2 linked regions of the Ketobacter sp. MCCC 1A13808 genome follow. The protein of the gene in region 2 interacts with the protein of the main gene of each other region in a pairwise test. Links are inferred from orthologs where the notes say so. Each region holds a gene or a part of one and is shown on either strand. Other genes may lie near its edges. The genes, in order: rlmN and FT643_RS13880.

The links.
Region 1: the proteins of FT643_RS13880 (region 2) and rlmN interact in binary tests that used the Escherichia coli proteins (3 or more experiments, as listed by UniProt). The link is inferred for Ketobacter sp. MCCC 1A13808 from one-to-one orthologs.

The regions. Positions count from the first base shown.
Region 1 is NZ_VRKW01000018.1:36,772-43,075, reverse strand. The notes cover bases 1-2,920. They hold rlmN (dual-specificity RNA methyltransferase RlmN), read left to right. Parts: upstream 1-828; coding sequence 829-2,013; downstream 2,014-2,920. Other genes in these bases: FT643_RS20660 (RodZ domain-containing protein), read left to right, coding at 2,809-2,920; pilW (type IV pilus biogenesis/stability protein PilW), read left to right, coding at 2,033-2,806; ndk (nucleoside-diphosphate kinase), read left to right, coding at 259-690; FT643_RS20680 (IscS subfamily cysteine desulfurase), read left to right, coding at 1-118. Outside these bases: more of FT643_RS20660, read left to right, coding at 2,921-3,918; ispG (flavodoxin-dependent (E)-4-hydroxy-3-methylbut-2-enyl-diphosphate synthase), read left to right, coding at 3,991-5,112; hisS (histidine--tRNA ligase), read left to right, coding at 5,233-6,304.
Region 2 is NZ_VRKW01000007.1:59,699-75,939, forward strand. What follows is about bases 6,964-9,934. They hold FT643_RS13880 (DEAD/DEAH box helicase), read right to left. Parts: upstream 9,085-9,934; coding sequence 7,843-9,084; downstream 6,964-7,842. Other genes in these bases: pqqB (pyrroloquinoline quinone biosynthesis protein PqqB), read right to left, coding at 6,964-7,498; pqqA (pyrroloquinoline quinone precursor peptide PqqA), read right to left, coding at 7,637-7,762; FT643_RS13885 (response regulator transcription factor), read left to right, coding at 9,252-9,934. Outside these bases: FT643_RS13840 (LON peptidase substrate-binding domain-containing protein), read left to right, coding at 1-344; FT643_RS13845 (hypothetical protein), read left to right, coding at 472-1,227; FT643_RS13850 (outer membrane protein assembly factor BamB family protein), read left to right, coding at 1,618-4,257; pyrroloquinoline-quinone synthase PqqC, read right to left, coding at 4,337-5,068; pyrroloquinoline quinone biosynthesis protein PqqE, read right to left, coding at 5,105-6,280; pyrroloquinoline quinone biosynthesis peptide chaperone PqqD, read right to left, coding at 6,270-6,578; more of pqqB, read right to left, coding at 6,581-6,963; more of FT643_RS13885, read left to right, coding at 9,935-9,953; FT643_RS13890 (sensor histidine kinase), read right to left, coding at 9,955-11,274; FT643_RS13895 (SAM-dependent methyltransferase), read right to left, coding at 11,312-12,340; FT643_RS13900 (DUF1295 domain-containing protein), read right to left, coding at 12,353-13,150; FT643_RS13905 (SAM-dependent methyltransferase), read right to left, coding at 13,157-14,404; FT643_RS13910 (DUF1365 domain-containing protein), read right to left, coding at 14,417-15,175; FT643_RS13915 (NAD(P)/FAD-dependent oxidoreductase), read right to left, coding at 15,162-16,241. UniProt on the Escherichia coli protein: DEAD-box RNA helicase involved in the assembly of the 50S ribosomal subunit at low temperature. Exhibits RNA-stimulated ATP hydrolysis and RNA unwinding activity. Acts before DeaD.

The sequences.
Region 1 (6,304 bases), on a different replicon or contig from region 2:
GCCAGATGACCTGGCATTAGCTGCGGTTCGCTTTTCGCTCGGTAGATTCACAACCGAAGAAGAAATCGATTTCACCATTCAGTATGTCACCCAGACCCTGGCGCGGCTTCGAGTGTGACAAGTTGATTGCCCCCCATACTAAAACGCAATAAACCTGCGTATAATCGCCGCATCCTGACTGACCGGCACTGGCGTTTATTCGTGTCGGTCTACCAGCTTTATTTAACCCATTGAAAACTATAGTTATTGGAGAGAAACATGGCGGTAGAACGCACTTTATCCATCATTAAGCCTGATGCTGTTGGTAAAAATGTGATTGGTGAAATTATCACCCGATTTGAGAAAACCGGACTGAGCGTGGTTGCGGCCAAGCTGGTTCAGTTGTCGGACCAGGTAGCCGGTGGATTTTACGCGGAACATAAAGAGCGGCCTTTTTATAAAGATCTGGTTGCGTTTATGACTTCCGGCCCGGTGTTGGTTCAAGTGCTGGAAGGTGAGAATGCAGTTGCACTTAACCGTGAACTGATGGGTGCCACCAACCCTTCTGAAGCCGCAGCCGGAACTATCCGTGCTGATTTCGCTCAAACCATCGATGAAAATGCGGTTCACGGTTCTGACTCCACCACTTCCGCTGCCCGTGAAATCGGTTATTTCTTTGCAGAAAGCGAGTTGTGCGAGCGTACACGCTAATTGCTTGAAATTGCAGAATTAAGCTAGGCTTATACAAATAGGTATAGGCCTGGGTAAGATCAAATGGAGTCCCAGGGCTCCATTTGTCGTATTAAAGCCACCGACCAGGGTTATATAACCCCCTCAGACAGGTCCGCCATGAACCAAGTCAGTCAAAAAAGCACGAATAAAATCAATTTGTTGGGGTTGACCCGCCAGCAGATGGAAGATTTCTTCGAGAGCCTCGGAGAGAAGCGCTTTCGTGCCCATCAAATCATGAAGTGGGTTCACTTTTTTGGCGTCGATGATTTTGAGGCGATGACCAATATCGGCAAAGGGTTGCGTGGAAAACTCGCGGAAGTGGCTGAAATCAAAGGGCCGGCTGTTGAGTTGGAACACTTCTCAAGCGATGGCACCCGCAAATGGGTGGTGGATTTGGGGCAGGGCAATAAAGTGGAAACGGTTTTCATCCCTGACGGCAAGCGCGGCACTCTATGTGTTTCATCGCAGGTAGGGTGTGCTTTGGACTGCAGCTTTTGCTCCACCGGAAAGCAAGGTTTTCAACGAGACCTGAGCGTGGATGAAATAATAGGTCAGTTATGGATTGCCCAACGCTCGTTTGGAGCCCCTGAAAACCACGGAATTCGCAATATCACTAATATCGTCATGATGGGTATGGGTGAACCATTGTTGAATTTTGAGAACGTGGTCACGGCAATGGAGATCATGAAAGATGATCTTGGCTATGGGGTTGCTAAAAAGCGACTTACACTCAGTACATCGGGTGTGGTTCCCAAGATGTACGAGCTGTATGACCGCATTGATGTAGCGTTGGCGGTGTCACTGCATGCGCCCAATGACGAGTTGCGTGATCAGTTGGTTCCCATCAATAAAAAGTATCCGTTATCTGCATTGATGGCGGCATGTCGTCGATATGTTGATCAGTTTCCTGACACGCGGCGTGTCACTATGGAATATGTATTGATGGATGGTGTGAATGATAAATACGAGCATGCCGAGCAGCTGGTGGCGCTTTTGCAGGATGTGCCCTCTAAAATTAATCTGATACCGTTCAACCCGTTTCCCAGCTCCGGATACAAGCGACCTAACGGAATGCGCATAAAGGCATTTCAGGACCGTTTAATTAAAGCCGGTTTCGTCACGACGATACGCACCACGCGGGGCGATGATATTGATGCAGCCTGCGGTCAGCTAGTTGGCCAAGTGCAGGATCGCACCCGCAGGGCGGCGCAGTGGCAGGCTAAAATTGCAGAAAAGGCCGCAAACAGTCAAAAAGGTAAGCAAATACCGGTGCAACAGGTATCTGTACACAAACAATCGTAACCAGTATTAAGGTTGGAGAATGAGGCTGAGGAATCCGCTAAAAATAGTATCACCCATCGTCGTGGTGGTATGCGTTGTATTATCGGGTTGTGTCACTGAAACGAATGACCCTTTGGCTCAAAACAAGGATCCGGCGAAAGCGGTGAAAACCTATGTTGAGGCCGCGACGCGTTATATGCAGCTAAACCAAATGGCTAACGCAGATCGTACGCTGAAACGGGCCCATGAAATCGCCCCGGATGACCCTGCGGTTAATAATGCGCTAGCCTTGTTTTACACCATTGAAGGCGAAGACGAGCAGGTAGAAAGATACTACAAAAAGGCGTTGTCGGGGGATCAGGCTTTTTCACAGGCCCGCAATAACTACGCCTCATATTTATATCGCAAAGAGCGATATCAGGATGCTATTGACCAGCTAGAAAAAGTCGCCAAGGACTATCGTTATCAGCGCCGTTATACTGCATTCGAAAATCTGGGGGTGTGTTATCTGAAAGTGGGCGAACGGGAGGATGCGCGCAAAGCGTTTAACCGGGCGCTTCAACTCAACACCAATATGCCCGTATCGACGCTGGAACTGGCTGAACTGGCGCTGGAAGACGGGGATAATCAACTAACCGAGAGATACTTGAGAAAGTATGAGAAGATAGCGCCTTCAAGCCCAAAACAACTTTGGATAGGTATACGGTTGCAGCGTAGACTCGGCGATAAAGACAAAGTGGCCAGTTATGCACTAGCATTAAAGAGTATGTTTCCAGGATCAGATGAATATAAAGCCTACAAGGCGTCATTATAACCATGACTGCTTTACCCGGTAAGCCGGCGGCCAACGCCGACCAGAATATAGATGCTAACGTGGAGCCGCTGGTTAGTGCGTCTCCCGGTGCCCGCCTGAGAAAAACCAGGGAATCATTGCATTTGGGGGTGGCTGAAGCCGCCCAGTCACTGAATTTGTCACCCGGTGTTGTCAAAGCACTGGAGGCGGATGATTACCGAACTTTACCCAATGCGACTTTCGTGAAGGGGTACATCCGCAGCTATGCCCGTGTATTGGGTATTGCCAGCGAAGACCTGGTGCGTTCGTACGAGGCCATTACCGGATGCGACAAACCGAAACCCGTCATAACCATAGAGCCACCTAAAACCGGACCCAAGGGTGGGCCCATCCTGATCGTATTTGTGGTTCTGATTGTTGCAGCAGCGCTGGTCACGTTCTTTTACGTAACAGAAGACAGTCCGGGCGCGGCGGAGCGGACAAACCCGGATCAACCGGTGACTCAGGATACGGCCATTCACCCTGAACAAAGTGCGTCTGTGGTGTCACCGGATATCAAGGTAGTGACCGTATCCGGTCAGGCTGCCGGGGAAACCCATGCGCAGGCAAGTGCAGAACCCGCCTCAAGTGGTATGACCGGGAACACAGTAGAAGACGATGGTGAAACCTGGATAAAAGACGATTCTGCAGAGGTTGCAGGCACAGATACACCTCGATCTTCCGGTAGTGAGTCTGAAATCAGCGCCGCTGAATACAGTTCATCTCCGGCTCAAGAAGTCAGCCCGCAGGCTGCGGTGGTGGATACGGCGCCGCCCAAGCCACAAGTCATTCCTTTTTCAGAGCTTGCTGGCTCAGAAAACGCGGCATCACCGGAGACCGAGGCAGGCGCTGTCATCACCGGAGAGATCAGCATGACCTTTACGGGAGACTGCTGGGTGGAAGTGCGAGATGGCAAGGGTGAACTGATTTACTCCAATTTAAAGCGACTAGGCGAGACTTTGACCCTGGATGGGCAGGTACCGTTAGAAGCAAAATTGGGTAATGGTAACGTGGTATCTTTGAGTTACAACGGCAAGCCGGTTTCTTTCCGGGTGCCTTCCCATAAGGTAGTTCGTGTCCGCCTGGGGGAATAGTCCCGGTACATAGCAATAGTCATCAATAAGCCTTAATATAGCGCCCTGGTTAACCTCGGTCAGGAGTACAGCATGCATTTTGAATCGCCCATCAAGCGCCGTAAGTCTCGTAAGATTATGGTAGGAGACGTTCCTGTGGGTGGGGATGCACCAATCACCGTGCAAACCATGACCAACACCGAAACCTGTGATGTTGCGGCAACAGTAGGCCAGATTCGGCGCATGGAAGAGGCGGGTGTAGACATTGTCAGGGTCTCTGTGCCCTCGCTGGAAGCGGCTGATGCGTTCGGCAAGATCCGCAAGCAAGTCAATGTGCCTTTGGTGGCCGACATCCACTTCGACTATAGGATCGCGTTGGCCGTTGCAGAAAAAGGCGTAGATTGCCTGCGTATTAATCCGGGCAACATCGGCCGCGAAGACCGTATTCGGGCAGTGGTCGATGCTGCTGTAGATAAAAACATTCCGCTGCGGATTGGCGTTAACGCCGGTTCCCTGGAAAAAGACCTGCAGAAGAAATACGGAGAGCCCACGCCTGCAGCTCTGGTTGAATCCGCCATGCGGCATGTCGATATTCTTGATCGGATGAATTTTCAAAACTTTAAATTGAGCCTGAAAGCGTCGAACGTGTTTATGACCGTGGCTGCCTACAGGTTAATTGCAGAGCAAATCGAGCAGCCCTTGCATTTAGGCGTAACCGAAGCGGGTGGGCTCAGATCCGGTACCGTAAAATCGGCCATCGCCCTGGGGGCGTTGCTGATGGAAGGCATTGGCGATACGTTGCGAATTTCGCTGGCAGCGGACCCGGTAGAAGAGGTGAAAGTCGGGTTTGATATTCTGAAAAGCCTGGGATTACGCACCAAGGGCATTAACTTTATTGCCTGCCCTAGCTGCTCGCGGCAAAACTTTGACGTTATAACCACTGTAAACGCCCTGGAATCGCGGCTTGAAGACATCAAAACGCCCTTGGATGTGGCCATTATCGGTTGTGTGGTGAATGGCCCCGGAGAGGCGAAAGAAGCGCATATCGGGCTTACCGGTGGCTCACCTCACAACTTGATTTTCCGCGGCGGTAAGCCCAGTCACAAAGTCGATAACGCAGAACTGATCGATGAATTAGAGCAAGTGATTCGTAAACGCGCAGCGGAAGTTGACAGCGAATCTGAAGCACCCGTCAAGATTACCCTGGGCCTCTGAGCCCCGCCGCAGGCGTTAGTGTTATCCAGGTACATTCTGGCTTATAATCTGGCCCCTGATTTCCGGAGAGTATACTCCGCGACAAGCAAATTTCTTTATCAATAAAGGGGTTCCCGCACATTGAGTAAGCGCATTAAGGCGATTCGCGGCATGAACGACATTCTGCCGCAGAACGCTGTTATCTGGCAGTACCTTGAGGGCACTGTGCGCCGTGTGTTGCAGCAGTACGGATATGGTGAGATCCGTCTTCCTATTGTCGAATACACTGATTTGTTCAAGCGTTCCATCGGTGAGGTCACCGACATTGTCGAAAAAGAGATGTACACCTTTGAAGATCGTAACGGCGAACGGCTGACGTTGCGTCCGGAAGGAACAGCCGGTTGTGTGCGGGCAGGCGAGGAGAACGGCCTGCTCTATAACCAGATTCAGCGTTTATGGTATGCGGGGCCCATGTTCCGCTATGAAAAACCACAAAAGGGCCGTTATCGCCAGTTTCATCAGATCGGTGTGGAAACATTCGGTATGGGTGGTCCGGATATTGATGCTGAATTGATCATTATGACGGCTCGCTTGTGGCGTGAGCTGGGGCTGGCGGATCAGGTGACGCTTCAGCTTAATAGCCTGGGCAGTAACGAAGCGCGGGCCGAGTTTCGAGCAGCTTTGGTCGATTATCTGACTCTGCACTTTGATCAACTGGATGAAGATAGCCAGCGGCGACTTGAAAGTAACCCCTTACGGGTGCTGGATAGCAAAAATGAAGGCACGCAGGCGGTGCTGAAAGCAGCGCCGAGCTTGCAGGATTATCTGGATCAAGAGTCGCAGCAGCATTTCAGTCAATTAAAGTCGCTACTGGATGCAGCCGGGGTGGCCTACGAGATTAACCCGAATCTGGTGCGGGGGCTGGATTATTACAGCAAAACCGTGTTCGAGTGGGTTACAACCGCCCTGGGTGCACAGGGTACGGTCTGTGCCGGAGGGCGCTATGATGGCCTGGTGGAACAGTTGGGGGGCAAGGCAACACCCGCAGTCGGGTTTGCCATGGGCATCGAACGTTTGGTGTTATTGCTCGAAGCCAGTGACGTGACCGCTCACCTGAGTGTTGCGCCAGATTGCTACGTGATTTCCGAGGATTCGCTGCAGGGAATCCTGCTTTCGGAATTGCTACGAAACCAAATCCCCAGGTTGAAAGTCC
Region 2 (16,241 bases):
TGTCGATCACCATCGAAGGGCAAACACGCCAACAGCTGGAACAAATCCGGCTGCAGGACAACGGGCTATGGATAGGCACATCACATGTCATTTCCGATGAAGGTGAACTCTCAGCAGATCCGCCGCAACCATTCCGCGAGCTACTAAAAGAATTACTGGAATTGAGCGGCATGAATAAATTAATCACCGACCCGCACAAGCTTGATTCCCAGCAACTCATGAACTATTTGATCATGCTGCTGCCACTGGCATCGTCTACGAAGCAATCACTCCTCACTACGAATAACCTGAAACAACGGTGCGACGATTTACTCGACTGTCTGGAACATATGGCTCAAAAATAATCCGTTTGTTTGCCGCTTATCGACATCCGGTTAAAATTTCGTTACCAGAATTTCTCCAGAAGCTGGACTCGAAGCAGTATAATACCGGCCAATTTTAATCCGGTATGGAATGCCTCAGGAGTAGACCATGATAAAACAAAACATTTTGAAATTTACCGTCGCTAGTACCCTTATGTGCAGTGCCTCTGCGTTTGCCTATCAATACGAAGTGGGCGGCGATTTTGGCAGAGTAGACAGCCCGAACGACGATGACACCATTTTTTCTCTAAGCGGCACCGTGTATATGGAAAATGTGGCAGACCAGGATGGTCCACGCAAAGCCTACCCATTTTTGGCAAAATCGTCGTACGCCAGTTTCGATTATTCGGACAATGGAGACGACGATGAAGACATGACCGTCAGTGGTCGTTATCTGTTTGATCCGGTTAAAGGGTACTTTATAGACGGATCATTGGTTGCCGGTAACGTTGATATATTAACCGTCCTGGGCGGTATGTATCTTACCGATACCTCGACTGTTGAAGGCGGACTGATCCGTTACACGACTGGAGGTGACGACGAATTCCTATTGCATGCCGCCTATGAAAATCTATATTCGCTGGGTACTAACGGCAATATTATGGGCACCGCCTCGCTCACATTGGGGGACATCCGGATTATTGACCTGAGCGCGATGTACTTTATAAATTACGATCTCGGATTGGGGCTGGGGTTTGCCGATACCAGCGTTGATGACAACTCCAGTCAAGACAGCCAGGATCTCACGCTCCAGGTCAGCTATTTTCCCCAACCCAATCTTGAACTGTACGGTTCATACGAAAATTCAGACTATGACGGCGGCGATCTGGATACCTTTTTGTTTGGTGCAAATTTCCGTCTCTGATGCTTAGGTCGTTCCATTCATAAAAATTTAACCGGTATCGGTCATTGGTTTGTATTCTTCACACAAATCAATGACCGATCACCTCATTTAATATTCGCACCTTTTAATGCACTGAAAACGACAAAGCGCCACCGGATTTGTCCACTTCAACCTGCTTTCGCACCTCACGAAACACGTTATATTTTTCTCTTATTAGCCTCGAAAATTTCACTGGTTTAAGACTCTGTGATCGACCCCTCAAATACAAAACTAAAATTATTTTTGCGTTTTACTGCACACCCAACTTTCTATAATGCGCTTGGAAGACTCTATTAAATATTATTGTATTTTTAATTTGCACCACGTTTTAGCACCCAAAAATCTGTAATCCATTCTACCGACAGGAGAGCGATGATGGATAATCGCCAAAGATCACTCCGGCATGCGGGGATGCTGGTGATCGCGCTAGGTTCACTTACCCTGAGCAACACCCTTCACGCCAAAGAATTAATTTTTGAAGACAAACTCGATTCCCTGCAGCAGTTCACTGACTCCGGAAGCCTTTCGGTCGGAAGCAATGGCGTTCGATTACGAGGCGGATTTTGGGGCAGCAGTGATGGCGCCATAACCTCTCACCCGATTCAGATCGAGGGCTATCAAAATCTGGAGATTTCCTTCCAGCATTTCACCAACCGATTGGACAACGATGAATCCGGCATGGCCGCTTATTCAGTAGATGGATCTGAGTTGGTGACACTTTCATCTACTAATTCTGCAAACGGAAACGCGACTTTTGCGTTGAACGGTATACCGCAAAATGCACAAACCCTGACGCTTCATTTTTCTGTCGATACCAGCAGTTTCTTTGAAAGTTATCGGGTTCAGAATATCAAACTGAAAGGCGAACGGCCTGATCCTACTGATCCTACCGATCCTGGTGAGGGACCTGATGTTACTGCAGGTCAACAACAGTATCTGTTCCAATGTGCCAGCTGCCATGGTGAAACGGCTGAAGGTGATCCAATTGGCGTCCCCTTAAACGTGCCCCTGAATAAAGCGGCCGCGATTACTGCTACCCATAACACAATGCCGCCAATCGACCCCTCCGCCTGTGATCTCGATTGTGCGACTGAAATTGTGGAATACCTGGCGCTAACTTATTGGGGTGATACCGACCCGGAAGAACCGACCGATCCAGTGGACCCGGAGCCAACAGGACCGATTCTGGGCGAAGGCACGCCGGACGCTGGCCGCTGTACTGACAGTGTCGATTTGTCTGCTCCCATTCTATCCAATAGCCTGGGCTTTGATCTGGAAAACACCCGCAACGCGGTATCGGCCATTAACTCTTCTAATGTCGATCAGCTCGAATTCAAATTTGCACACGTTGCCCCGAACACGGAATCCAAACGTGGTGCACCAGCAGTAACAGAGCAAGCCGTGTTCGTGATCGGAAGCAACAGCCTACATGCCGTCAATCGCACCACAGGTTGTGAATATTGGCAGTACGAAAGTGAGTTCGAACTGCGGACTTCATCCGTTCTCTATGAACCCAGTATCGGCATGGTGTTTGTCGGAGATCGAGACGGCAGTGTCCATGCAGTGGACGCAAAATCCGGTCAATTACGCTGGAAGGATTTCGCCGGTATCGACGACAGCGAACCGAGCCAGGCACGCCAGATGTTAACCGGCGGTATGCTGTTCCATGACGGCAAATTGATTGTACCTGTTAGCAGTATCGAGGTATTCACACCGATCGTTGAACCGTGCTGTGATAATCACGGTATGGTACGTGCCTACGACGCCCTTACCGGCATGGATCTATGGCAATACCATACCACCGAAGCAGCGATGATCTATGGCGATTTCCAAGGCCCGAGCGGGGCACCGGTCTGGTCGACTCCGACCATTGATGTCGCACGCAACTCGGTTTATTTCGGCACTGGCCAGAACTATTCTGAACCCGCTACGATGACCTCGGACGCGATCATCGCAGTGGATCTGGACACGGGCAAAGAAAAATGGATATTCCAGGCCCGGACGGGAGACGTTTGGACGCTCTTCAATGACGACTCGTTAACCGGGCTGGATTTTGACTTCGGTGCTTCACCGATTCTGGTGCAGGATGGACGCACACTCATAGCCGGTGACAAAAGCGGCACCGTCTACTCCCTGAATCCGGAAAGCGGTGCATTAAACTGGAAACGTCAACTCGGCGTGGGCAGCAAGCTGGGCGGTGTTCACTGGAATATGGCAGCGGATGCGAGTCGAGTTTACGTGGGGATTGCTGATAAAGCCCCAGCGTTGATTGATCCGGACATCGCCATGCCGGATGAAGAACGACCCGGGGTATTTGCATTGGACCTGAACACCGGTGACATCCTTTGGGAACAACACCCTACCCATATGTACCAGGGCGAAGAATTCAACTCCTCTTTCTCCGCGTCTGTCGCCGTGACCAATGATGTTGTTTTCGCAGGCTCACTGGATGGTGTAATGCACGCATTTAAGTCCAGTGACGGCACACCCTTGTGGACGTTCGACACAGACACCCGTGTGCAGGGCATCAACGGCATCCTGGGCAGCGGCGGCACCATCGACTCAGTCGGGCCAGTGATCGGCGGCAGTAATCTGTTGATCAACTCAGGCTACAACGTGTTTGGCGGTGAAACCCAATACCAGGGCGGCCCCGGAAACGCGACCTTCGTACTCGGTTTGCCTGAATCAAGCGAGCCCACAGACCCGGAAGAACCTACAGACCCGGTCGACCCGACAGAGCCCACCGAGCCGGAAGAACCCACAGACCCGGTTGACCCGACAGAGCCCACCGAGCCGGATTTCACAGTCGGCGCCGAGCTATATGAGCAGCAGTGCTCGGGATGTCATGGTGACCAGGCACAGGGCGGCACCTTTCCCGCACTGGATCAGGCGACGGACTTCGAAGGCTTCGTAGGGGAAACCACTGACACGATGCCACCACGCAATCCAGGCTCCTGCGATACGCAATGCGCAACGGCTATCGCGGAGTATCTGAGAGCCACTTACTGGTAGCCTTTGATCAGCAACAAAAAAGGCAGGCTGAGAAACCAGTCTGCCTTTTTTGTCTTTAGATGAGGTTTTGATTCGCGTTTCAGTGCGATACGTCTAAAGGGCAACTGTGAAAAGGGGGCTGCTGATGTACATAGGCCATGTGCATCGCGTCCAGCATGCTCCAAAGTACATCCAGTTTGAATTGCAGAATAGAAAGCGCATGATTTTGCGCTTCGCGGGTCTCAAAATAATCCAAGGTGATACGGAGACCGTGCTCCACATCCCGGCGTGCCTGAGACAAACGGGATTGGAAATACTGATAGCCCTGCGGCTCAATCCAGCGGTAATGCTGCGGCCAGTTATCCAATCGGCTGCGGTGAATTTCCGGTGCAAACAACTCCGTCAACGAAGAGCAAGCGGCCTCCTGCCAGCTGGCACGGCGAGCAAAGTTAACATAGGCATCGCAGGCAAAGCGAACGCCGGGCAATACACGTTGCTGGGAAACGATGTCTTCACGGGACATTCCAACCGCTTCGCCCAATCGTAACCAGGCTTCGATACCACCCTCTTCTCCGTCGGCACCATCGTGATCCAGGATGCGCTGAACCCACTCTCTGCGCACGTCCCGGTCAGTACAATTCGCCAGTATTGCCGCATCCTTTAGGGGAATATTAACCTGATAGTAATAACGATTGGCAACCCAGCCTTGAATCTCCTGCTGCGTACACAACCCCTGATTCATCCGCACTTGAAACGGATGGTAAATATGGTACAGGCGACCTTTTGCTCTCAAGGCCTGTTCGAACTGCTGCTTGGTTAAAGGCGTGTTCATAAGAAATAGGCTCTGCTAATGACGGACTTTTTAAGTTTATTCGGGGCAATCTGCCAAGGCTTTCCCATTGCGGCTGTTGCGCCAGACGATTTTATCGACGGCATCGGAATGCGGCCGTGAAGACGCCAGTGTTGACAGGGACTCCTTTTCCGTGGCTTGTACCAGGAAATCGGTAATCAAATGGTGCTGCGGCGATAATTCACACACGGGATCGGCGGCGTGCACATCCCCGGTCAGCAAGAACGCCTGACAACGACAACCTCCCAGATCCGCCTCTTTTTCCGGACAGCTCTTGCACGGCTCCTGCATCCATTGCGTACCGCGGAATTGATTAAAAGCCGCCGAATCATGCCAAATGCTTTGCAGGGACGCCTGCTTTACATTGGGAATGGCTAAACCGGGTATCACCCTGGCGCTCTGACAGGGTAAAACGTCTCCATCAGGTGCTACCGTCATAAACGTGGTGGCCCAACCATTGCAGCATTTTTTCGGACGGGTTTCATAATAATCAGGGGCGACAAAAAACACGTCCATCGCCGGATGCTGCTTACGAAAGTCATTGGTTTGCTCTTCTGCCTTTTGAAGCTGTTCACGAGTAGGCAACAGTTGCTGCCGGTTCTGCAAAGCCCAGCCGTAATATTGCGTATTCGCCAGCTCGACAAATTGGGCACCCAAGGAAGCAGCCAGTCGCAAAAAATCAGGAACCTGATGCAGGTTATGGCGATGTAAAACAAAGTTCAGACCCAGGGCGATCTGACGCTCGATCACACTCCGGGTCATCGCCAGCTTGTGATCAAAACTATCAGTACCGCCAAAACGGTGATTGGTTTCGCGATCGCTACCCTGAAAGCTAATCTGGATATGATCCAGACCGAGCCGTTTAAACTGATCCAGCTTCTCCGTGGTTAGACCAACGGCGGAGGTAATCAGATTACAGAAATATCCAAGCGATTTCGCCGCCGCCAAAATTTCTGGCAGATCCTGGCGCAACAACGGCTCGCCACCGGATAAGCCCAATTGCACTGCACCTAACTTTCGTGCCTGCTGCAAAACATCAATCCATTGCGCCGTATTCAGCTCGTGCTTACGGCTACGATAAAAATCCGTTGGATTCGAACAGTAGGGGCATTGCAATGGGCAGGCGTAAGTCAGCTCCGCCAACAACCACAGCGGGATCGGACGGGCGCTGTTAAAAAATGATTCAGCCGGCATCAACCAGCCAGCCTTGCTGCAGCGCATCCGCGACGAACTCTTCTACATCCTGCGCTATTACATCCGCCGGTGCATCTGCAAATGCAGCACATAACCGGGTCACCAAGGCCGAAAGAGTGACCGGCTCCAGACAACGTTGTAAAATTTCTGTAGCGGTTGCACTGAGGCGCACCATGCCCTCCGGATACAGCAACACGTGGCATTGCTGGGCTTCTTCCCACTGCAGACGATAATGACTATTCACATGAAAAGCACGGTGAAGCGTTGGTTGATCGGGCGCGCTCGATTCGTTATCCATGATCAATTCAACTCTATGCGCATACCGTCGTAAGCCACTTCCACGCCCTCTGCCTGTACCTGCATTCGTTGCGGGGAATTTTCGTCGAGTATGGGGTTGGTGTTATTGATGTGAATCAGAATTTTGCGGGGCTTGGACATGGAACCTAACAAATTCAACATACCCTGCGGTCCGGATTGCGGCAAATGGCCCATGTCCGCGGCCTTGCGATCACCCAGCCCCGCCACCGCCATCTCATCTTCCTGCCAGAATGTTCCGTCCACCAACAAACAATCCGCCGCCGCCATGCATTCCAGGGTTAACGACGTCATTTGACCGAGGCCCGGTGCATAAAACAACGTTTTGCCGCTACGCTCATCGGTCACCAAAATACCGATGTTATCGCCGACATGCGGATCCTGGCGATGCGGGCTGTAAGGCGGCGCCTTGCCGGAAACAGGAATCGCAGTAAAACGGAGATGTTCTATCCCCCCGATGGCAAAGGATTCCCCATCCAAAGGAATATCAAATCGGTTGATTCCCCCATTCCAGTGCTTGAGCATATTAAACAACGGAAAACCGGTCGTAAGATCCTCATACACCATATCCGTACAATAGACTTCATGAGGACAACCTTCCCGCAGCATCAGTAAACCGGTGGTATGATCGATCTGACTGTCCATAAACACAATGGCTTTAATGGCGGTATCACGCAATTGCCGCGCGGGTTGCAAATCGGGGTTGGCAGCAAGTTGTGTCAGAATGTCCGGTGAGGTATTGAATAACACCCACGCCACACCATCTGCACTGACCGCAATGGAAGACTGGGTTCTGGGCAGCGCATTCAGCGTACCCTTGCGTACGCCACGGCAGTTCGGGCAATTACAATTCCACTGCGGAAACCCGCCACCGGCAGCAGAACCTAAAATTCGGATATACATCGGAAAACAACATTAGACGTCAGAAGAAAAATAACGGATAAAACCAAAAGCAGCTAACACCCACGGCGCCGCTGCTAAAAGTGAAAATCCGGAAGGACAGGCTCGGACTGAGTTAAATCAGGTTAGCGAACCAAGTATTCAACGGACTGAGAAATACATCGTGATTTCAAAGCCGAGACGAACGTTCTGATAAGTTGGTTTGGTCCACATAGCAAATTCCTTTTGTATTGTAGGTTGTCTGTGTTTACTGAAGACAAACTTCATTCAGGGTTGAACAGAAAAATACCATACTACACCCCTATAGACTGTAATCAAGCTCACAATTAGCCTGAGTAAGCACTGATTTATCCCTTTTTGGCTTTCTTTTTCACGGCACCCGTTTTTATTTTCTTCTTTTTCTTTTTGGTGCCTGCAGCCTTACCTGAATTCTTGAGCTTTTTAGGCCCGGTATACTGGGCTTTCAGGCCCTGCACGACACGACGCCTCAAAGTTATGCCCAAATAACGTTGGATACTGGCCATTTTATTCCACTCCAAATCAGAGATCAGGGAAACCGCCTTCCCTTCCTGGCCTGCCCGTCCCGTTCTGCCCACCCGGTGTGCATGATCATCACCGGTACGAGCTACAGAATAATTAATAACCAGCCCAACCCCCTCTATATCCAGGCCTCTTGCTGCCAGGTCCGTCGCCACCAGTACCTGAATTCGTTGTTGCCTGAATTCGGTCATGACTTTTTTGCGCAAGCTTTGATTCAGCTCACCGTGTATATAGCTGACCTTGAGTTTTTTATATCGCAGAAAGCTACTGAGCTGTTCGCACTGCAAACGACTGGAGCAGAATACAAACACCTTATCCGCTTGCTCCTCTTCGATCAGGGCAAACGTGAGCGCTTCTTTGTGCTTGCGATCGTCCGACAACACCAACTGCTGTACTATGTGACTATGGTCTGCTTTTTGAGAGCCCACTTCGATGGAAACCGGATCAACAAACTGCGCCCGGATAGGACTCATACTCTCGTGATCCAAGGTCGCAGAGAACAGCAGGTTCTGGCGTTTTGCTCGACATTGCGATGAAATGACTTTGAGGTCTTCCGCAAACCCCATTTGCAGCATCCGGTCCGCCTCATCCAGCAACAAAAATTCAATGCTGCCCAGATCCATCGACTCCGACTCAATGTGCTCTACCAGCCTGCCCGGCGTAGCGATAAGTACTTCCGGATTTTTTCCCAGCGTACTGAGCTGCTTTTTGAAAGACTCACCACCGATGATCAGGGCGGCTTTGATCTCGGTGAATTCAGCCAGCTTCTGCAAGTGATCCAGGGTTTGCAATGCCAGCTCACGGGTCGGTAGCAAAATCAGCGCCCGGCTAACCTTATAAGGAGAGCGTATGTTCATCAGGCGATGTAACAACGGCAACAGAAAAGCCGCAGTCTTACCACTGCCAGTCGGCGCAGACACCATAACGTCGCTGCCCTCCAGGATGGCGGGGATGGCCAGGGATTGCACCTCGGTGGCGCTGTTGAAACCCAGATTCTCGGTCGCTTTTAGTAGTGCTGGTTCGAGGGGCAAATCGAGTAGCGATAACACGGGCAGAGACTTCCTGAACGAAAAATGAATGGCCCGCATAGTAACAGAAATCAAGCGACTTCAGGGGAAGAAATGTTCATGCTACAGTAGTATGAAACAATAATAGCACTCTGGATAAGAGGGCATTAATTGCAACTCCGCACTTTATATTCATTTGGGAATACGGCATGCCTGCAGAAGACTTTGTCGCCACCATCCTGTTAGTTGAAGACCACAAACCCCTGGCCGAAACGGTTATCCTGTATTTGGAAAATGCTGGCTATACATTGGATTATTCTGCCGACGGTCTATCCGCTCTGCATCTGGCAACCACCAATCAATACGACGCCATCGTGCTGGATATACTGCTTCCTGGTATCAATGGCTTTGAAATCTGCCACAAACTGCGCGCTGAAGCCCTGATCAGCACACCGATCCTGATGCTGACTGCCCGCGATCAGTTAGAGGACAAGTTGCGTGGTTTTCAAAATGGTGCGGACGATTACCTGGTCAAGCCGTTCGATCTGCCGGAGCTGGATGTCCGCCTGCAAGCCCTGATCCGGCGTCAAAGGGGTGAATTGGAACAGCAGACCCTGCAAGTGGGCGATCTGATCCTGAATCCCCGTAGCATGACGGCCACCAGACAAGGGCGGGACCTGCCACTGAAACCGACCGGGTTCAGGATTTTGAAAATACTCATGCGCGAAAGCCCTGCCATGGTGAAGCGGGAAGCACTGGAAAGAGAGCTCTGGGGCGACATGATCCCGGACAGTGACGCCCTTAGGAGCCATATATATCAGCTTAGGAAAGCCATCGACAAACCGTTTGCGCAGCCCATGATTCAAACTTACCCCGGTGTGGGTGTAAAACTGGTAACCCCTGCAACTTGATTTACAACATGCGGGCTCGGGGGAAATAAACCGTTATAGCGCTGCCCTTACCCGGCTCGCTGGCGATCTCCAGCTGCCAGCCGAACCGTTGGCACAACCGGTCCACAATAGACAGTCCCAAACCGTGTCCCTTGCCATCATTGGCACTACGATAAAACGGCTGCAATACTTTCTTTTGCATCTCGGAATTCATTCCCGGCCCTTCGTCCTGCACGGTCACTGACTCCGCGCCGATGCGAATCGTGACGGCTGCTCCGGCGCCATGAACCAGCGCGTTCTTAAGCAGATTGGTGAACAGGATATTGAGCACTTTATCCGGAGCAAGAACTTCGAATCGAGACTCATTGACAACATCAATAGCGGTACTGCGTGTCTCCTGCACGCCTTCGCTGACAGATGCGACGACACCGGTCACCAGGGTGGCGATCAGATCATTGATCACGATGTTGACCTTATCCAGCTTGCCATCGTCTTCCCGTGCCAACATCAACAGCGTTTCCGACAGACTCACCATATCATCAATGGTTTGCCGCATGCGCATCACGACCGTTGCGCCTTTTTCTGTAAACGTTTCCATTTGATCCAACACATCCAGCGACCCCTTCAGCACCGCTAACGGAGTGCGCAATTCATGAGACGCATCGCGAGTAAAGGTTCGCTCGCGTTCAACAAAGGATTGCAAACGAAAGGTAAAGTGTTCGATGGCGGTCGCCAAACTGTCGATATCCGCATCCACCTCGTGAAAAGGCTTGAGTGCCTGATCAAGATGTTGACTGTCGGTGACATTGGCCGCCTCAACCACCTTCGCCAGTTTCACCACGGGAGAAATAACACGTTGCGATTGACGAAAAGTAAACCAGGACGCAGAGTAAATCAGGATCAGCACCAACGTTAACGGTGCGACGCCGAAAAATATCGCAAGCTTAGAGACCTGTTCTTCCTTGAACAGTAAATACAGACGCTCCCCGTTTCGTTCTGTGACCAATACCAAAGGCGACTTTCCATCAATTTGCTGCCGCCCATAGCCCGGAGGTAAAGGCTGAAGTGCTGCGGGTAAGCTACCAAGCTTGTCCAGGTGCGCTTTATAACCGCGCATATTTTTAGTATTGGGCAACGGGTATTCGCCATACGCCTGTTCGAGTTGAAAATAATGTTCGGCTTCACTGGTCAAGGCTTCTTTTACCAACACATTTTCCGCAATTTTGTAGGCAGCGAATACCCCCAACGCAGTAGCGACACTCACTAACGTTGCCTGCATCGCAAACACACGAATCAGGCGCGATTGAATGCCTTTTCTTTTTTTCGGTAATGAGTAAGCCATGTTTATTTCGCTGCTTGGTCTGAGAATGGTCGCCCGCTTAAGGGAGTTTGGCAAAAAGGTAGTGGAAAACTAACCATTCCTTACCGTAGCGATAACCGAATAATTCTTCGCACGACATAAAAAACATGCGCCAACGCTGAATCCAGATATCGGCTTGGCCCTGGCCATAAGAATCACAAAACAGATCATAGACCGCGGCTCTGTTACGATCCAGGTTATCCAGCCAGGCCCGGGCTGTTTTCTGATAATGATACCCCGGCACAGACCATTGATTGATTAAACCGAGGTGATCCTGAAACTGAGGTAATGTATCTGCCGAAGGCATCTGGCCACCGGTAAAAAAATACTTTCCCATCCAGTTCTTATCACCCTCTGTTTCAAAAGGATAGAGCAATTCCTGGTGTCCAAAAATATGCACAAACAGCAATCCGTCATCCGCCAGCCACTGACTGATATGCTGCATCAGTTTTTGATAATTACGTACGTGCTCAAACATTTCAACAGAGACAACCCGGTCAAAGGTTTGGTCCAGCTGCAGATCATTGACGTCGGAGGTTATTACGTTGACGTTGGCTAATTTGAGCCGATGCGCTTGCCCGACGATATATTCACGCTGACTGCTGGAATTGGAAACCGCGACGATTTGGGAACGGGGAAACCGTTGTGCCATCCACAAGGTTAGCGAACCCCAGCCACAACCAAGTTCGAGAATGTGCTGTCCATCCCTTAGCTGTGCCCGCTCGGCGTACTTTTGCAGCATCGCCTGCTCTGCTTCTCCCAGTGTACGGACACCCTCATCCCACCAACAACTGCTGTATTTTAAATGCGGCCCCAACACCAATTGATAAAACCCGGAAGGCACTTCATAGTGCTGCTCATTGGCCGCATCCGTTTCAGTGGCAATGGGACTTTCACGTAGCGATTGCAAATAATCACGATAGGTCTGCCCTTGGCTCCGGGTCATACGCAGGGTTTCATCCCGTAAACGCTCCTCACAAAGCCGCCGGATGCCGAAGCGGATAAGCGCATCGGGCATCCACCCTTTTTCTGCCAAATTAATGATCATCTATTACGCCTCCTAACGACGTGTACCGGTCGCACCCGGTTTCGGTTTCCAGGGAAAAAACATCGGTGTTGTATGCTGATAGGCACGGTAATCCTCGCCCCGTGACCGTAGCGCCTGCTTTTCTGTAAACGGAATGCCGGTGACGAAATACAAAAATACAAACATCATGAGGGGGGCCAGCCATAGCCATGCCCCTCCGGCGGTCGCTATTCCCAGTAACGGGTAAACAAACCAATGGCACCACTCAAAAAAATAATTGGGATGACGGCTGTAATACCAAAACCCGGCCCGACAGGTTTTTACGCGGTTTGCCGGCTCCGCTTTGAACTTCTGTAGTTGGTGGTCCGCCAAAGATTCACCCACCCACGCCACCGCGGCGACCAGGAGCGCCAGCAAAGCCCATCCCGCGCCGGGCCAATCACCCTGAGCCAATAACCAGGCCGGCAAGGTGAACAACCACACCCAACTTGCCTGGGTTAAATAAAATGCAAAAAATACCAGCGATGCACGCGGCCCCGCCCATTGACGCAGATACCCGTAACGTCCGTCCTCTTGAGGAGCCTCGGCTACGCGGCGCGCCAGATGCCAGCCGAGACGGCCAAACCAAACGACATAGATGACGCCAGTCAGCCACCTCAGCGCTTCATCACCATTGCCGACAATAACGTAGATCAGTGCTACAGCGGCCACGCCGAACGCCCATATCACATCGACCCAGGCAGCATTCTTCCGCTGTTCCTGATGCCACCAGCCGACGATAAAAACCGCGATCAAGAGCAGTGCGGTTAACTTGAGCACGTGCATATCCATAGAGCCTCAGTGGCTACCCAGCCATTGCGGTTGCCGGTTTCCGGGTTTAACGAACGTCAACTGCACATCGCTGATGGTTCGTTCCAGGAAGCCCCCTTCGCAATAGCATAAATAAAAATCCCACATGCGAATAAAACGTTCATCGAAGCCTTGCGCCCGCACACTGTTCAATTGCTGATGAAAGCGATGACGCCAGGCCTGTAGAGTCAGCGCATAGCTCGACCCGATGTCTTCAAGGTTAAACAGTTTTAAACCCGATTGTGCTGCGCTTTGATTCAATACACTGACACAGGGAATAAAACTGCCGGGGAAAATATAACGTTTTATAAAATCGACGCTGTGCAACGCTTGCTTATATAGACCATCATCTATGGTTATCGCCTGTATAACAGCACAACCATCGGCTTTCAATAACCGACTGATCTTTTTGAAATAGCCATCCAGATACTGATGCCCTACGGCTTCTACCATTTCTATTGAGACCAATTTGTCGTATTGACCTTCAAGTTCTCGATAGTCCTGCTTTAGCACCGAAATCCGATCACTCAAACCCGCCGCTGAAACCCGCTCTATTGTTGCCAAATACTGTTCCTTCGATATCGTAGTCGTAGTCACCTTGCAACCGTAGTGTCGTGCGGCATAGATTGCCATGCCTCCCCAACCGCTGCCGATTTCAATAACGTGGTCTTGCGGACTCAATTCGAGCTTCTCACATATGCGTTTTAACTTGGCCCGAGAGGCCTGCTCCAGGGTTTCGTCTCCGCGGTAGAACAACGCCGATGAATACATCAGATTGCTATCCAGGAACAATTCAAAGAACGTGTTCCCCAGATCGTAATGTGCCGCAATATTTTTGTCAGATCCGCTTTTGGTGTTCCGATTGAACGCATGCCAGATCCGCGAAGCAAACTGGGTAATAACTGCAAGACCCCCTTCCATCGCATCCAGCTGACTGCGGTTGCGAAGCATCAACCGGATCAGCCCGGTAAGATCATCGGTTTCCCAATAACCCTGAATATACGCTTCCGCAGCGCCGTTGCTGCCACCCAGCAGCAACATCTGGTATGTTTTACTGTTGCGGACAGTCAGAGAAACCTGCAGTTGATCTACCGAGGGCTGGCCCAGATTATATGTTTCACCCTCATCGTAAACAATCAGCTCCCCGTGTTTGAAATCGCGGCACAGTTTAAAGAAGAATCGCTTTGCCCATGACGACTGGCGGGTTGATTTTTTCTGGTTTTCATAGACCAACATGCTAACTCTCCTTTAATGATGTGAAGCGGAATCTGCGGATTCAGGGTGATCATACTGCGGTATTTTCTTCAGCCACAGACGCAACGCTTGCCAATATATCGCTGCCAATACACGCAGACACCGAAAAGGGAAAAGCACGCTGCTGCAAGCGGCCCGGGCTCGGGTTAAAGGCTTTTTTCGTAGGTTCAGTGCAGAACGAAATACCGTTTCCTTACCCTCTTTCAAACTCATATCGATCGCGATGCTGTCTCCCTCCAAACGAAAATTCCAGAAGTAACGCAACGTCATCGGCATAAAGGGCGACACATGAAACTGTTTATCGAACTCAAAATAATACTTATGTAACTGGTCACAGCGAAGCACGTACTGATGACGTTCACGCCAGGGTGTATTGGTAATCTCAGCCACGATGGCGTAGAGTTCATTCGACTGGTTATAACAAAAGTAGAAGGAAACCGGGTTAAAACTGTGCCCCCAACTCCTGAGCTGGGTTAACAAAACAACCCTACCGGGTTCAGGCACGATACTGTTCGTTGTTAGCAGATGATATACCGCTTGCTTAAGCTCCATCGTATGCGGTGCCAGATAATCGTTGCGGTAAAACCGGGTAAGGGCCCGCCGGGTGGCCGACCAAAACGGCAATGCGCTCAGTTGGTCTATTTCGTCCAGATCCAACCACACCATACTACTTTTATACTGAAACGCATGGCGACGCGGCTTTTGCCTGACATGATAGATCGTGCCTTCACACAAAGCGCTATGCTGCAACATGCTGATCTCCCCGTTGGATCCGATTGATGCAGTCCAAAGCACTCGTCACGCCATCCTCATGAAATCCCCACCCCCAATAGGCACCACAATAGAACGTATTGTTAACGCCGTTAATTTCATCGCGCCTTTGTTGCGCTGCCAGAGTCTGGTGAGTGTAGACCGGGTGATGATAGGTGCGTTTGGCCAGAACACATTCCGGGTCCAGTGCCATGGCGCCATTCTGAGCGGGATTTAAAGTCACGATTAGCGGCCGATCGCAGTCCAGCCCCTGTAATAAATTCATCCAGTAACTCACACTGCAATGGCTGACCAACGTATCGGAAACGCGCGCATTCCAGCTTGCCCACGCGGCCCTGTTCTTCGGCATATAACGGGCGTCGGTATGCAGGACCACCCGGTTTTTCTGGTAATGAATGGCGCCAAGGATATCGATTTCCGCATCGGTGGGCTCTTTTAATAAGCCTAATGCCTGGTCACTGTGGCAGGCAAAAATCACCTTATCAAACTTCTCACTGCCGTATTCTTGCGTTGTGACCCGGACACCACTACGGGAACGGGATACATCTGTAACAGGACAACTGGTCCGTATTTCTCCGGTGCAGCGGCGCACGATCTCATCAACGTAGCGACGAGAGCCACCGCAAATGGTTTTCCATTGCGGTCGCCCTTCCAGTTGTAGCATACGGTGGTTGTGCATAAAGGCGATAAAATACTTTAAAGGAAATTGCGCTACGGTGTCAGTGGGTGCTGACCACAACGCACTGGCCATGGGTAGAATGTGATTTTCGACAAATACTTTGCTGTACGACTGTGTTTTCAGATACTCGCCTAATGTGCAGTCCGGCTGTTGATCAGACAAAACCGATGGAGTCTGGCGGTAAAAACGCATCAAATCCCACAACATACGATAGAAGGACGGATTGATCAGGTTCCGTTTCTGGGCAAAAAGCCGTTTGAATCCCTCAGCCCCATATTCCATCCCGGAACGCTCATTGACCGCACTGAAACTCATATCCGTATCCTGCCACGCCACCCCAAGGGACCGTAAAAGGCGAGTGAACTGCGG